One region of the Mesorhizobium sp. P171375 genome, then DNA from elsewhere that is predicted to be linked to it. Evidence: riboswitches for the same ligand, from Rfam matches in the RefSeq annotation. Region 1 holds a riboswitch; each other region holds the start of a gene.
The links. A riboswitch is a leader RNA that binds a small molecule or an ion and turns the genes downstream of it on or off. The one in region 1 is predicted to bind cobalamin.
Positions count from the first base shown of each region.

Region 2: another riboswitch for cobalamin. It lies ahead of ACYHH6_RS25640 (CbtB domain-containing protein); the one in region 1 lies ahead of ACYHH6_RS26380 (DUF1636 family protein).
Region 3: another riboswitch for cobalamin. It lies ahead of metE (5-methyltetrahydropteroyltriglutamate--homocysteine S-methyltransferase); the one in region 1 lies ahead of ACYHH6_RS26380 (DUF1636 family protein).
Region 4: another riboswitch for cobalamin. It lies ahead of ACYHH6_RS06850 (aromatic ring-hydroxylating oxygenase subunit alpha); the one in region 1 lies ahead of ACYHH6_RS26380 (DUF1636 family protein).

Region 1 is NZ_JBYNWF010000001.1:5,396,139-5,400,013, reverse strand. It holds gene ACYHH6_RS26390 (cobaltochelatase subunit CobN) at 1-588, opposite strand, end outside; gene cobW (cobalamin biosynthesis protein CobW) at 607-1,659, opposite strand; gene ACYHH6_RS26380 (DUF1636 family protein) at 1,662-2,087, opposite strand; cobalamin riboswitch at 2,127-2,329, opposite strand; gene ACYHH6_RS26375 (winged helix-turn-helix domain-containing protein) at 2,359-3,558, opposite strand.
Region 2 is NZ_JBYNWF010000001.1:5,258,512-5,262,386, reverse strand. It holds gene ACYHH6_RS25650 (aromatic ring-hydroxylating oxygenase subunit alpha) at 1-791, opposite strand, end outside; gene ACYHH6_RS25645 (gamma-glutamylcyclotransferase) at 911-1,603, shown strand; cobalamin riboswitch at 1,671-1,865, shown strand; gene ACYHH6_RS25640 (CbtB domain-containing protein) at 1,902-2,081, shown strand; gene ACYHH6_RS25635 (CbtA family protein) at 2,097-2,876, shown strand; gene cobU (bifunctional adenosylcobinamide kinase/adenosylcobinamide-phosphate guanylyltransferase) at 2,869-3,381, shown strand; gene cobO (cob(I)yrinic acid a,c-diamide adenosyltransferase) at 3,381-3,875, shown strand, end outside.
Region 3 is NZ_JBYNWF010000001.1:2,101,520-2,105,394, forward strand. It holds gene metE (5-methyltetrahydropteroyltriglutamate--homocysteine S-methyltransferase) at 1-2,329, opposite strand, end outside; cobalamin riboswitch at 2,424-2,620, opposite strand; gene ACYHH6_RS10070 (hypothetical protein) at 2,758-3,027, opposite strand; gene ACYHH6_RS10075 (adenosine kinase) at 3,028-3,875, opposite strand, start outside.
Region 4 is NZ_JBYNWF010000001.1:1,380,499-1,384,373, forward strand. It holds gene ACYHH6_RS06830 (ABC transporter ATP-binding protein) at 1-825, shown strand, start outside; gene ACYHH6_RS06835 (DUF680 domain-containing protein) at 898-1,137, opposite strand; gene ACYHH6_RS06840 (DUF680 domain-containing protein) at 1,261-1,464, opposite strand; gene ACYHH6_RS06845 (DUF680 domain-containing protein) at 1,545-1,748, opposite strand; cobalamin riboswitch at 2,252-2,453, shown strand; gene ACYHH6_RS06850 (aromatic ring-hydroxylating oxygenase subunit alpha) at 2,571-3,818, shown strand; gene ACYHH6_RS06855 (FAD-binding oxidoreductase) at 3,856-3,875, shown strand, end outside.

The sequences.
Region 1 (3,875 bases):
AGGGGGGTGTGAAGGAACGCCAACGTCGACAACTCCACGCCCCGGCTCATAAAACCCGGCTTTCGGCACCGCGACCGGCTCGGCCGCCGCCACATCCGACCCGGCCAACCCCGCCAGCCGCTGCATCAGCGCGCTCATATTCTCCGGGCCGCCCTCGCGGAAATAACCAAGCAATGCGTCCAGTTCCTCACGCGGCAGCGTCGAGGCTTCGATCAGCCTGAGATCCTCGTCGTGGCCTTCGCCCGGCAGCAGCGCCAGCTTTATGCCGCGTTCGCGGGCAGTCGCGGCGAGTTGGTCGCAGCCATAGCGCCACCAGTCGTAGCCGCCGAGGATGCGCACCAAAATCACCTTGGCGTGGCGGGCGACGCTATCGACCCAGAGGTCGACGGACATGGGATGGCGCAGGTCGCGGAGCGCCGCCAATCGCATCGAGGGCAGGCGGCCGGCATCAGCCTTCCATGCGGCCGCCAGCCCGGCGAGGTCGCTGTCGGTGAAGGACAGCGCCACGATATCCGCCGGCGTCTGCCTGAGATCAACTGGCTCGGCGAGATCGTCGAGCGAGGCGGAGGTCGTGGTGAGTATGTGCATTGCGGCTCGTGGTTTGGGTCAGCCGGCGAGTATACGCTCGATCGCCGGGCGGTTCAGCCCCTTGAGGCCAATGACGACGAGGCGCGAGCGGCGGTCGTCCTCGGCCGTCCAGGCGCGGTCATAGTAATGGTTGACGCGCGGGCCGACGGCCTGCAGCAAAAGCCGCATCGGCTTGCCGCCGACATCGACGAAGCCTTTCACGCGCAGCACATTCTCTTCTTCGGCAATGGTGGTGACGCGCTTTGCCAGTTCGTCGGGATTGGCGATCGAGGGAATGTCGACGATGAAGGTGTCGAAGTCGTCGTGCTCGTGGTCGAAAGCGCCGTCATGATGCGACTTGCGGTTCTCGATATCGTCCTCGACGGCGAGACCGAGGCCGAGCAGGACGGAAGGATCGACCTTGCCATGCGCCGTCGGTACGATTTTTACCGCACGCGCGGAGTGCTCGCCAATGATGGCGTTGGCGCGGGCCGAGCCGGCTGAATCCATCAGGTCGCTCTTCGACAGGATGATCAGGTCGGCGCAGGCGATCTGGTCCTCGAAGACTTCCTCGACTGGATCGTCGTGATCGAGCGTCTCATCCTGAACACGCTGTGCCTGCAGGGCGTCCATGTCGTTGGCGACACGTCCCTCAGCCAGTGCCGGGCCGTCGACCACGGCGATGACGCCGTCGACCGTCACCCGGCTCTTCACGCTCGGCCACTGGAAAGCCTGGACCAGCGGCTTGGGCAAAGCCAGGCCCGAGGTCTCGATCAGGATGTGGTCGACCTTCGGCGTCAGCGCCAGGATCTGGTCGAGGGCCGGCACGAAATCGTCGGCGACGGTGCAGCAGATGCAGCCATTGGCCAGCTCAACGATGTTTTCCTCGGGGCAGGTGTCGATGCCGCATCCCTTGAGAATCTCGCCGTCGATGCCGATGTCGCCGAACTCGTTGACGATGATGGCAATGCGCTTGCCGCCGGCATTTTCCAGGAGATGGCGGACCAGTGTCGTCTTGCCGGCGCCGAGAAAGCCGGTGACGACGGTGCAGGGAACACGAGAGAGATTGCCGGCCGGATTTGGAGCGTTCATGGTCAGTCCTTCAACATGTCGAGGGGTGGGATGCGGGCAACGAGGCCGCGCTTGAGGCTATCGGGCCGGCCGCGCCAGGGGATGAGGCCGTCCGTCGAGGTGGCGAAGAGCTTGGCGCCGGTGACGAGATCGGCGCCGCTGGTCGTGGTCAGGTCGCCGAAGACATAGCTCCAGCAGCCATCGCGCAGGATCGCGGCGCTGAGTCGGCGCTTGCAATTGCCGAGGCATTCGACGGTGCGGACACGGATGTCGCCGGCAGCGGCGCGGCGCGTGTCCTCAGCCAGCAATTCGCAAGCGCGGGGATGGGCGTCTGAGCCGGTCTCGTCGCGGCAGGAGGCGCAGACGATGACAGTGACGCCGACCAAGGCGTCGCCATCGGCGGGCGAAATACCCGCTGTGCCAGCCGAAAAACTGCTGTTCTGGTCCAAAAACCGGGCTCCTTGCCCGGAAACCCGCCAGGCGATCGGATTCTTCTGTCGCAGACGGCAGGTCTCCTGGCTCGCGGGTCATCGCCTTGGTAGCCGCCTTCCCGGTGTTACCCAGTGGCTTTCGGCCTTGGCTCGTCGCTTACAGTTGCGGGGACAGCCGCGGATTTGGGATTTTGTCCCGCACCGCATTCCCTCTTGGCCCCAGCCGTTGCGGGCAGGGGACCGTCTGCAGCGGATTTAGGCTTTTGCGGGCAGCACTGTCAACGCACGGCTACGACATGGCAATGTCGGCCAAAGGCTGTCCCAAATCGCCGGCCGGCGTCACTTCGATGCGCTCGAGGCCAAGCCAGCCCTGCATCTGCTTCAATTCCTCGAAGAGTTGTGCGGCGGTCTCAGGTGGCGCTTTGGGTTCGGCATAAGCCGCGTGGACGCGCAGCACGCTGGCGGGACGGTCGGCTTTGAGGTCGACGCGCCCCACGATCCGGTCGCCGAGCAGGAACGGCAGCACGTAATAGCCGTATTGCCGCTTTTCGGCGGGGGTGTAGATCTCGATGCGGTAGTGGAAATCGAACAGACGCTCGCTGCGCGAACGCTCGAAGACGACGGGGTCGAACGGTGCCAGCAAGGCACGGGCTTCGATTTTTCGCGGCAGGCGGGCGTCCTTGTGGAGGTAAGCCGGCTTGTCCCAGCCTTCGACGCGCACCGGCAAAAGCTCGCCCGTCTCGACCAACTCCTCCAGCCGGCCCTTCATGTCGGCCGGCGACAGGCGGAAATAGTCGCGCAAATCGCCAGATGTCGCGATGCCGTGGGCGCGGGCGGAAATACGCAGCAACTCGCGGTGCGCATCCTTGGCGGCCGGCACCGGCAGATCGAGGATCGCCTGAGGCAGCACGCGCTCGGGCAGGTCGTAGAAGCGCTCGAAGCCGCGACGGTGGGCCGTGGTGATACGGCCGGCCCAGAACAGCCACTCGAAGGCATGCTTGGCATGGCTCCAGCCCCACCAGCCGCCCGAGCCCTTCTGGCCTTCGAGCGCCGAAGCGGCGATCGGACCGCGCTCGGCGACCGCGCGGTAGATCTCTTCGATATAGGCGGCGTGCTCGCGGCCCCATTTGGCGAGGCCGAGATACATTTCGTCGCCGCTCTCGGCACGCTGCATGCGCCAGCGCATCAGCGGCCAGGTCTCGACCGGCAGGAACGAGGCCTCATGCGCCCAATATTCGAACACCGTGCGCTTGCGGGTGACCGCGGCATTGTCGAGGAGGGCGAGCGGGTAGGGGCCAAGGCGCGAATAGAGCGGCATATAGTGGGCGCGCACCACGGCGCTGACGGAATCGATCTGCAGCAGGCCGGTGCGCGAGAGCACCCGGGCGAGGTGGCGGCGATCGGGTGTGCCGCCCGGGCGGGGGTCGGTAAAACCCTGCGCGGCCAGTGCGATCCGCCTGGCGGTAGCGAGCGATATTTTGTCCTTCATCAAGATGCCTTTGCCCTGGTCCTGTTCGCGCATTTTTAGCCGGTGATTCCGACCATGCTAGCAGGCGAATGGCGGGAGACATGTCAGGAGACAAAAGTGGAGTAAAAGGTGAAGGAAATCAAACAGGAGCGGATCGGACCAGTTTTTCCGGACCTGCCGTCCAGCACTGCGTTTTGAACAAGGTTTGACTTGCTTCGCCGAAAGCCCTGCGCTAACCCTCGCCGCGTTGCAGCATAGGCACCTAAAACGGTTCAGCGGTTAAACTGTCACGCTTCCGCATTAGGGTTGGTTGCTGTAATCAAAGTGGATTGGCCGCC
Region 2 (3,875 bases), 140 kb from region 1:
TGGCCGTCGCGCGACCAGGTCTCGGCGCCGGCGCGCAAGCCGCCGGAAAACTCCGGCGCGTCATTGTCGGCATGGCGGACCCAGTCGGGGTCGTCGTGCCGGCTCATCAGGCCGCGGCCGTAGATCGGCACTAGCCGCGACAGGTCCTTGTGGACGCCAGGGCAGTGCAGGCACTCGTTGAAGTTCTCCCAAAAGATCTTCCAGTTGCAATTCATCACCTTGCGCAGGACATGGCCTGATACCAGCGTTTCCAGCGGCCAGTTGCCGAGGTTGCCGGAAGCCGGATCGAAGGATGACGCAGCCGTACCGTCGACGCTTTCAGCAAGGTTGATGAAGACAAAGCCGCGCCAGACCGACAGCGCCACCCGATAGAGCGGATGATCGGCCTTGTCGAAACCGTCGGGCAGCGATTTCGAGGGAACGCGCACGAGATCGCCGCGCAGCGAATAGGACCAGGCGTGGTAGGGGCACGTGATCAGCCGCGCCTTCAGCCGGCCCTCGCTCTCCTGGCAAAGCTGCGAGCCGCGATGCCGGCAAGTGTTGTGGAAGGCGCGCAGTTCGCCGGTGTCGTCGCGTAGCACGACAATTTCCTGCGTGCCGACACGAAATGTCCTGAACGCCAAAGGCTGGGCAAGGTCAGCCTCGCGGCAGACGAGCAGCCAGTTTTTGTACCAGATGGCGTCGAGATCGCGCTGGTAGGCGCCGGCGTCCCAATAGGCCGAGGACGCCAGCGTCGGCTCGGCCTTCGTCAGGCCGTTATAGGGGTCGCGCTGGCTCGGGCTGGGTTGCATGGCTGGCTTCCTCCGGTATACGCCAGCCGACACCCCGGCAAATCGTTTGTCAATCAGGGTGCGGCATTGCCGGTTTGGGGCGCGGCGCATAATCATATCGGCACATTGGGGGGTGGAAATTGGCCGCACGACAGATGTCGCTTACGCCGGAGCTGGTCGCGCGCTGCTGGCGCGAGATCAGGGACCCCGGGCCGGATCCGGACTCGATGCATTTGGATGACAGCGACTATGATTCGCTGCTGGATGAATTGCAGGCCGAGCTTCCGGACACCGAGCCGATGTGGCTGTTCGGCTATGGCTCGCTGATCTGGAAACCGGAAATTGATTATGTCGAGGACCGTGTCGCCCTGGCGCGCGGCTGGCACCGCTCCTTTTGCATGAACATGACGCGCTGGCGGGGCACCAAGGAAAGCCCCGGCCTGATGATGGCACTCGACAGCGGCGGACAGTGCAAAGGCGTTGCCTTCCGGCTGGCCGACGACAACAGGCGCCAGCAACTGGGCCGGCTGTTCCGACGCGAAGTCACGCTGAAGCCGACAAGCTACCGGCCGCGCATGCTGAAGCTTGCAAGCGAGGCCGGTCCGCTCAGGGCGCTGGCTTTCGTCATCAATCGCAACGGCCTGACCTATTCCGGTCCGCTCGACGAGGCGAAGGTCGTCGAGCGGCTGGCCACATCCTGCGGGCACTGGGGGTCGGGCGCCGACTATCTCTACAACACGGTGAAGAATCTGGAGGAGCGCGGCATTCACGACCGCCATCTGTGGCGGCTGCAGCGGCTGGTTGCCGAGCGGATCACCGCCTTGAACCCGTAACGCCGCATGGCGCATTCGCGCTGTTGGCCGGCGGAATTTGGTTTGCCGGATGCGGCTGTTTCAGCCTATAGTCACGCATGTCGTCGGTTCCGTTAGGGACCAAGAGGGAATGCGGTGAGGGCTGACTTGTTGCCCAATGCCGTGGCTGCCCCCGCAACTGTGTGCGGTAGTCCTCTCCAAGCCACTGAGGATTTTTCTTCGGGAAGGTGGGGAAGGGCGCTGATCCGCGAGCCAGGAGACCTGCCGGCGACAGGGAACTGACTTCGATGCCCTCGGGTGGAGGGCGAAAGGACAAGATATGAATACCGCTTCCGTCTCCCTCGGCGCTTCCGTCTCCTCGCAGTCGCGCTTCATGCAGCTCGTGCTTAGCGCGTTTCTGGGCATTTTCGTCATCGGCGTTGTCGGCTTCTCGCATATCGATGCGGTCCACAATGCCGCGCACGACTATCGCCATTCGATGGCGTTTCCCTGCCACTGACGAGGACCTGACATCATGAATCTGTTTCGCAACGTCGTGTTCGTCGCGGCGATCGCCGGGCTCGTGGCCGGCGTCGTTCTCGCGTGCATGCAGGCCTATGCCACCGTGCCGCTCATCCTGAAGGCGGAAGTCTTCGAACAGGCCGGCGGTGGCCATCAACATGAGCATGCCGCAGCGCCCGCCGCCAACGCTACGGACACCAATGCCATGAGCAGCGCAGCACCCGCACCGGCTGAAGCAGCCGCACCGGCGGAGGACGAAGGCTGGGCACCGGCCGACGGCTTCGAGCGCTTCGCCTTCAGCGTGCTGGCCAATATCGTCACCGGCATCGGTTTCGCGCTGGTCCTGGTGGCGGTTTCCGAATTCGCCGGCGGCATCGGCAACTGGCGCCAGGGCGTGTTCTGGGGTCTGGCCGGCTTTGCCGTGTTCACGCTGGCGCCGGGCCTCGGCCTGCCGCCGGAACTGCCGGCGATGCCGGCGGCCGACCTCACCCAGCGCCAGATCTGGTGGTGGGCAACGGTGGCGGCGACCGCGGCCGGTCTCGGCCTGATCGCCTTCCGCAAATCGCTGCCGCTGGCGATCCTGGCCGTGGCCCTGATCGTGGCGCCGCATATTGTCGGCGCGCCGCAGCCGGACAGCTTCGAGACGCCGATCCCCGAAGGCCTGCATCACCAGTTCGTGGTGGCGGTGACAGTAACCAATCTGGTGTTCTGGCTGGTGCTCGGCGCCGTTATCGGCGTGGTGCGCGGGCGCTTCACCGGCACCGCGACCAGCCTGCGCGACAGCTTTGCCTGATCGCAGTTTGACCTTCATCATCGGCGGTGCGCGCTCCGGCAAGAGCGCGCACGCCGAAACCCTGGTGACGGCGTTGCCGCCGTCATGGGCCTATATCGCCACCGCTGAAGCCTATGACGATGAGATGCGTGCGCGCATTGCGCTGCATCGGTCGCGACGCGGCGAGGGCTGGACGACCATCGATGCGCCGCTCGATCTTGCCGGCGCGCTCGAGGCCTTGCCCGACAACCAGCCGGTGCTCGTCGATTGCCTGACGCTGTGGCTGACCAATCATATGCTGGCCGATCATGATCTCGAGGCGCAATGCCGGCGGTTGGCCGATGTGCTTTCGCAGCCGCGCGGACTGTGGTTCGTTGTCTCAAACGAAGTCGGACAAGGCATCGTGCCGGACAATGCGCTGGCACGCCGGTTCCGCGATGCCGCCGGCCGGCTCAACCAGCAGGTCGCGGCAATTGCCGATACGGTGCTATTGATGGTGGCCGGGCTGCCACTCAAGGTGAAATGATGACCGACATCGACGCAACAGACGAGGAACGCCACCGCGCCAAGATGGCCAAGCGCAAGGCGGTGCAGGACGCCGAGGTTGCCGAAAAGACGGTCGAGAAGGGACTGCTCATCGTCAACACCGGACCCGGCAAGGGCAAAACCACAGCTGCCTTCGGCCTGGCGCTGCGCATGCTCGGCTATGGCAAGCGCGTCGGCGTCGTGCAGTTCATCAAGGGCAAATGGCACACCGGCGAAAAGGATGGCTTCGCCGCGTTCGGCGACCGCGTCGTCTGGCACACGATGGGCGAAGGTTTCACCTGGGAAACGCAGGATCTGAAGCGCGACATCGCTGCGGCAGAAGCGGCCTGGGCCAAGGCACAGGAACTGATCGCCGATCCGTCGATCAGCCTTGTGGTGCTCGACGAACTGAACATTGCGCTGCGCTACGACTATCTCGATCTCGACAAGGTCGTGGCGGCCCTAAAGGCCCGGCGCGGAGGCCTGCATGTCGTC
Region 3 (3,875 bases), 3.3 Mb from region 1:
GCGCGCGTGCTGCAGCGACCATGTTAATGAGGGCAGGGCGGACCTCCTCCCATTTGCGTGTTTTGAGGCCACAGTCCGGGTTTATCCACAGTTGGCCGTCGGACAGTCGCTCGCGGGCAAGCATGACTAAGTCCGAAATCTCGCCGACTTCCGGGACGCGTGGTGAGTGAATATCATAGACGCCAGGACCGATTTCGTTCGGATATTTGGAGCTCGTGAAGGCGTCCAACAGTTCCATCTTCGAGCGCGACGTCTCAATCGAAATGACATCCGCATCCATTCCAGCGATCGCGTGAATGATCTCGTTGAACTCCGAATAGCACATGTGGGTATGAATTTGAGTCGCGTCCTTTACACCCGTTGAAGCGATCCGGAAACATTCGACAGCCCAGTCGAGATAGACTTTCCAGTCAGATTGGCGCAGTGGCAATCCTTCGCGAAACGCGGCCTCATCGATCTGGACCATCCTTGCGCCGGATCTTTCGAGATCCGTCACTTCGTCGCGGATGGCGAGCGCGATCTGGCGGCAGGCTTCGGAGCGGGGTACGTCGTCGCGAACAAAAGACCAGTTGAGAATGGTGACTGGGCCTGTGAGCATTCCCTTCACGGGCTTTTCCGTAAGCGACTGGGCGAATTGCCACCAGCGCACTGTCATCGGATTGCGCCTCGATACGTCGCCGAAAATGATGGGGGGACGCACGTAGCGCGACCCATAGCTTTGTACCCAGGCATGCTGGGTGAGCGCGAAGCCGGACAACTGCTCGCCGAAATGCTGTACCATGTCGTTTCGCTCGAACTCACCATGCACCAGCACGTCCAGCCCGATCTCTTCCTGCCAGCGAATTGCAGCCTCGATCTCCTTCTTCAGGAACGTCTCATAGTCGACATAGCTCAGCTGGCCCTTCGCATGAGCGGCCCGCGCCTTGCGTACCTGCGGCGTCTGCGGGAAGGACCCGATGGTCGTCGTCGGGAACGGCGGCAGCCCGAGTGAGCCGGCCTGGACTCTGGAGCGCTCGCCAAAAGCGCTCTCTCGTCGCTTCGCGCTGTCCTCAATGCTAGCGATCCGCCCCTGAACAAGCGGGTCATGGATCCTCGTGGATGTCACGCGCGTGGCGGCAGCCTCGGCAGACGCTTTCAACGCGCCTGCCACCGCATCCCTGCCTTGGGACAGGGCCCGGGCCAGCAAGACCAGCTCGTCGGTCTTCTGGGCCGCGAAGGCGAGCCACGACCTGATGTCCGCGTCGAGTTCCGTCTCCATGCGCAGATCAATCGGCACATGCAGCATCGAGCAAGAAGGCGCGATCTCGACGCGGTCCAAGGGCCAGCCGGCGACGATCGCTTTGATGCGGTCGAGAATGGCGGGCAGGTTCGCACGCCAGACGTTGCGGCCATCGATCAAGCCAAGCGAGAGCACCAGATCCTTCGGAGCGAGCCGAGCCACCGTTTCCAGCTGCTCGGGAGCGCGCACGAGATCAATATGCAGGCCGGCCAGGGGCAGAGAAATCGCGGTTTCGAGATTGTCTCCCAGCGACCCGAAATACGTAGCCAGCATGATCTTCAGCTCGGGCGCGGCTTTCGACAGCTGGCCATAGGCGAATTCGAACGCAGCTCGTTCGTTCGGGTTCAGATCGAGGACAAGCGCTGGCTCATCGATCTGCACCCAGTCGGCTCCCGACAGCTTCAGCCTCTCCAGAAGCTGCTCGTAAACCGGCAGCAGCCGCGGTAGGAGCGCGATGGGACCGAACCCCTCGGCAGGCGATTTCGCCAGCTTGAGGAAGGTGATGGGTCCAAGGATGACTGGGCGTGTGTGAATGCCGAGAGCTTTAGCCTCGAGGAAGTAATCGACCGGCTTCGATGACGAGAGGGCGAACGTCTGATCATCATCGAGTTCCGGCACAATGTAGTGGTAGTTGGTGTCAAACCACTTGGTCATTTCCATCGCGGTTACACCAGGTCCATGAGCCTCCTCCTGGTAACCAGCGTGTCCACAATCCTGCGTCTGACCCTGGTAGCCGCGCGCCATTGCGAAGTAGATGTCAAGTGGGACCTCGCCGCTATTCCAGCCGTAACGGGATGGAACGGCCCCGACCATGGCTGCGGTGTCGAGCACATGGTCGTAAAGCGAGAAGTCGTTCGACGGGATTTTCGACACGCCGCGATCGCGCTGCTCTTCCCAGCTAGCGGCACGGAGCGCCTTCGACGTCGTGAGAAGGTCGCCAGCGGAAGATGTTCCGGACCAGTAGCTTTCAAGCGCGAATTTCAGTTCTCGCCGACGACCGAAGCGCGGCACGCCGAGCGTTGCTACAGGAATTTGCTGAGAGACAGTCATGTCATACCCCGATGATTGGGGCGTCGGTGACAAGGAAGGCGCTAGCAGGCCGGCATCAACGCCGGGTTGCAGCGGCCACCGAGACACCCCGCCCGTGGACGTAATTCGCGTGGCAGGTCTCCTGGCTCGCGGGGTCATAGCCTCTACCCGTCTTCCTGAGGGTATTCGCCTCAGTGACGTGTGTTGGCTCGCCGCTAACAGTTGCGGGGGCAGCGCCGGCATCGCACCGGCTTCCCTCTTAGCTCCGCTGCGGCAGCGCCGCACGCGAGAACCACGACACGCAGACAATCACAGCAGTTCGCTCTTTTGTCAATGACGCATAACGAAATGTTTATGTCGTTATGTGATCGCGCTTTTACGCCTTTGTCTAGCATTGTGAAATATTCAGTCTGCTCCCCGCATTCGGCATCGTGGGACGTGATCGCAAGTCAGTCCGACGGACGCCGCGAGTTCTCCGTTACCTCAGGAACCTTACTGGCCTTCCCCAAGCTGAGCTTCTGGAAAATGCTGGTGACGATCTGGATGACGGTGAATGCCGTCATGGCAAGCACGCCTTGCACCGCTCCTCCAGCGAGCTTCACGGCAGCAGCATGGGTCAGTTCTCCGAAGCGAATGGCTGTCGCTATCAGCGAGCTTTGACACAGTTCCGCCACTGCGGTCATCGCGTCAGTAGGGCGGCTGGTTAGTTGCCGGCGCATCTACAGCAACCCAGCCCCTTCCGCCTCGCGGCGCAAATTCTGCCTTGGCCTTGGGCCGATCTGCTGGATCACCAGGCCGGCCGCCAGCGAGCCAAGGTCGCCGCAGGTCTTGAGGTTGCGGCCCTGCGTGTAGCCATGCAGGAAACCGGCGGCGTAGAGGTCGCCGGCGCCGGTGGTGTCGACCAACTCCTTGATGGCGGTCGCCTCGATGACCACGGTCTCGTCGCCGCGCACGATCACCGAGCCTTTTTCGGAACGGGTGACGGCGGCAATCTTGCAGTCCTTGCGGATCTGAGCCAGCGCCTCGTCGAAGGATTTTGTCTGGTAGAGCGACTTGATCTCGTGGCTGTTGGCAAAGACGATGTCGACAGTGCCCGAGCGCATCAGCTCGAGGAACTCGTCCCGGTAGCGGTCGACGCAGAACGAATCCGACAACGTCATCGACACTTCGCGCCCGGCCTCGTGTGCGAGCTTCGCCGTCTGCCGGATCGCCTCCTTGGCGCGCGGCGGATCCCACAGATAGCCCTCGAAATAGGTAACCTTGGCGCCGGATGCCTTGTCGGCCTCGACGTCTTCCGGGCCGAGTTCGACGCAGGCGCCGAGATAGGTGTTCATCGAACGCTCGCCATCGGGGGTGACGAATATCATCGAGCGCGCCGTCGGCGGCTGTCCCTCAAGCGGCCTGGTGTCGAAGGCAACGCCCTGGGCATGGATGTCATGGGCGTAGATTTCGCCGAGCGGATCGTTCGACACCTTGCCGAAGAAGGCGGCGCGGCCGCCGAAGCTGGCGACGCCGGCCGCCGTGTTGCCGGCGCTGCCGCCCGAGGCCTCGATCGCCGGCCCCATGC
Region 4 (3,875 bases), 4.0 Mb from region 1:
GCGTTCTCGATGAAGATCGGCAAGGAAAGCAAGGCCGAGATCGACAAACGGGTACGGCAGGCAGCCGAGATCCTGCAGCTGACCAAATATCTCGACCGTCTGCCCAAGGCGATGTCGGGCGGCCAGCGCCAGCGCGTCGCCATCGGCCGCGCCATCGTGCGCAATCCGAAAGTGTTTCTGTTCGACGAGCCGCTGTCGAACCTCGACGCGGCGCTGCGCGTCGCCACCCGCATCGAGATCGCCAAGCTCAAGGAATCGATGCCGGCTACAACGATGATCTACGTCACCCATGATCAGGTCGAGGCGATGACGCTGGCCGACCGCATCGTGGTGCTGAAGGACGGCCATATCGAACAGGTCGGCACGCCGATGGACCTCTACAAGAAGCCCGGCAATCTGTTCGTCGCCCAGTTCATCGGCTCGCCGGCCATGAATATCTTGCCGGCGACAATCGACAAGACCGGCGATCCGACCATCGTCAGCCATGTCGGCGGCCGCAAGGCGACGGTGCCGATTGCGACGCCGGCGTCCGCCAAGGGCGCGGCGGTCAGCTTCGGCGTGCGGCCGGAAGATCTGTCGGCCGCCACCGGCACTGAGTATCTTTTCGAAGGCGTGGTGGACTATGTCGAGCAGCTCGGCGAGGTCCAGCTGGTCTATGTCGACATCGGCCGCGCCGACCTGCCGCTGGTGACCAAGCTGCCCGGCAATGTCGAGGTCAAGCGCGGGGCGAAGCTGCGGCTGACTGCGGATGCCGGCGACCTGCACATATTTGACGCCGAGGGACATTCCTTCTCGCTCAAGCCCGTGGAAGTGAAGGCGGCCTGAGATCGGCGCGTCGTATCGGCATAAAAAGAGCGGCGGGCTAGGCCCGCCGCTCTTTTTTGCAAACTTCGGCTGTTAGCGGTTGCCGAAGAGGTTCCGGTCGCTGCCTTGCGGGGCGGGCTTCTGCACGTCACCCGACGAGTTCAACAGCTTGTAGACCGGCGAACCGGTGTTCGGTACCGACGACGTCCGGGTGTTGTCTACGTTGACGGTCGCCTGGTTGTCGACGGCGCTACCGCCGACATTGTCGTTGCGGGCATAAGCACTGCCGGCGGCAACCAAAAGCGCAGCGGCAGCAAGAGCAATCTTCTTCATGTCAAGTCTCCTGAATTTCCATCATGTGGCGGAGCGGCCGATAGTCCCGCCGCTCTCCGGCTTGTTCGATGTTCGACTGGGATCGTTGTCCGAAAAACTCTGAGGTCAGATCCCGATCGTCTGTTAGCGACCGAAGAGGTTACGGTCGGCGCCCTGTGCGGGGGCCTGAGCAGCCGAATCCGACTTCGCAACCGAAGCCGTGTGGCCACTATCGGTCGACGTAACCGCAGGCTGGTTGGCGCCGTTCGAACCATAGTTGTCACTGGCGGCGAAGGCGCTGCCGGTGATGGCCAAAACGGCGGCGGCAGTAAGGATGATCTTTTTCATTTTAAATACTCCTGAATTTCTTCGAGATCCCAAGAGCAGCGGACAGGCCGCCACGCTTTTGTTTGGATCGGGATCAGCTGTTAACGGCCGAAGAGGTTGCGGTCGCTGCCCTGAACGACGGGCTGCTTGTCAGCGGGCGCCGACTTCTGAATGGAAGCCGTATACGAGCTGTCAACCGCGGCAGCGGGCTGGTTCGCACCATTGGAACCATAATTGTCGCTACCAGCGAAGGCGCTGCCGGTGATGGCCAAAACGGCGGCGGCAGTAAGGATGATCTTTTTCATTTTTAGTACTCCAGTTTTGCTGTCCGTCTAGCGGCGTGTGGTGGGAGCAATTCGCGTCGTTCGGACAAGCCCCGATGTGGGAAAGCCATAGGCTGGTTTCCAATCACGAAGTTGTTCCGGCTGGGCCATGATTTCACCTCTTGTAATTTTCATAAGCATGCCTATCATCTAACTTTGTGTAAATAATACAAAGGCTTATGTGACCATGCCGTCTGGCTCACCGAGTGTGTCCGGGCGTCAGCGTTCACACCGTCCTGCACGCATTGTCAACAGAAACGAACCGTTCGGTTCGATTTTAGAAACTGCTAATAGTCACTTTTCGATACTGTTGACGTGTTTTCCCTTAGTCGGCAGTCTGATTCGAGGTGATTTTGCGAGGGCCGCGATCCGCCCCGAAAACAACACCGTCAGCCCCACGATCGTCTGCCGCCGCGTTTGTCGTGCGTGTCGCGCCGCATGGAGACGATGTCGCTTTCATGCCGATGTCGCGATCGCTGCCGTGATTAGATGATCGCATCTCAGGTGCCGCTTCGTGACGACGCAGCGGAGAATTGGGAAGCCGGTCAGAATCCGGCGCTGCCCCCGCAACGGTGGTGGAGTTGAAGTCGCAACGGGAGACCACTGGGCAATAGCCTGGGAAGGTGTCGCGATGGTCCGCAAGGACAACTCCAGAGCCCGGAAACCAGCCCGAGATGCTTGAACTCGACTGATCGCGGTGGGCGGTCAAGAGGTGGATAGTGCATGTCCGGCATCGCGCCGGCATGCGGCCGATCCTTCCTCCATCACCACCAAGTTCAGTCCTTAAACCACGAGGACAGAACTATGGATGCACGCAACGACATGCTGAGGCTCTTGAACGGCCGCAAGCAAGGCTTTTCGCTCGAGCAGCCCTTCTACACCGACCCGGACTACTTCAAGCTCGACATGGAGCTGATCTGGTATCGCGACTGGCTGTTCATCGGCCATGATTGCGAGCTGCCGAAGCCCGGCAGTTATATCACCGTGCAGATCGGCGACTATCCGGTGGTGCTGGTCCGCGACCAGAAGGGCAACATCAACGCCTTTCACAATTCCTGCCGCCATCGCGGCAGCCGGGTCTGCAACACCGAGAAAGGCACGGCGGCAAAGCTCGTCTGCCCCTATCACCAGTGGACCTACGAACTCGATGGCCGACTGCTGTTTGCCCGCCAGATGGCCGAGGGTTTCGACAAGAGCCAGTTCGGCCTGAAGCCGGTCGCCTGCGAAAGTGTGGCCGGCTACATCTTCATCTGCCTGGCGAAAGAACCTGCAGACTTCGCGCCGATGCGCGCCATGATCGAGCCCTACCTCAAGCCGCACCGGCTGAGCGAAGCCAAGGTCGCCTTCGAGTCGACGATCATCGAGAAGGGCAACTGGAAGCTGGTCTGGGAAAACAACCGCGAGTGCTATCACTGCGCCGGCAACCATCCGGAGCTGTGCAAGACATTTCCAGAAGCGCCGACGGTGACCGGCGTGCAGGGCGCCGACAGCGATCCGGAGATGCTGGCGCACTGGGCAAAATGCGAGGCTGCGGGCCTGCCGAGCAAGTTCCGCATCGATCCGGCCGGACAGTATCGCGCCACCCGCGCGCCGCTGCTGCGCGATGCCGTCAGCTATACGATGACGGGAAAGCGCGCGGTGACGAAGAACCTTTCCGACAGCGTTGCCGCCGATCGCATCGGCACCTTGATGCACTACCACTATCCGACGACCTGGAACCACATCCTGATCGACCATGCGGTCACCTTCCGGGTGCTGCCGATCAGCGCCACTGAAACCGCGGTGACGACCAAGTGGCTGGTGCACAAGGATGCGGTCGAGGGTGTCGACTACAACCTTGAAGAGCTCACGCATGTCTGGACCGAGACCAACGACCAGGACCGTCGCATCGTCGAGGAAAATGCCTTCGGCATCCTGTCTCCCGCCTATGAGCCGGGCCCCTATTCGGAGCTGCACGAGGGCGGCGTGATCCAGTTCGTCGAATGGTACGCAGCCTTCATCGGTCCCCGCCTTGCCGAAGGCGGTCGGCCGGCGCTGCGCAGCGTCGCGTGAGCGCAAGCAGGCGAAGAAGGACCAGAGGATGAATGCGATGACGGATCTTGGCCTCTA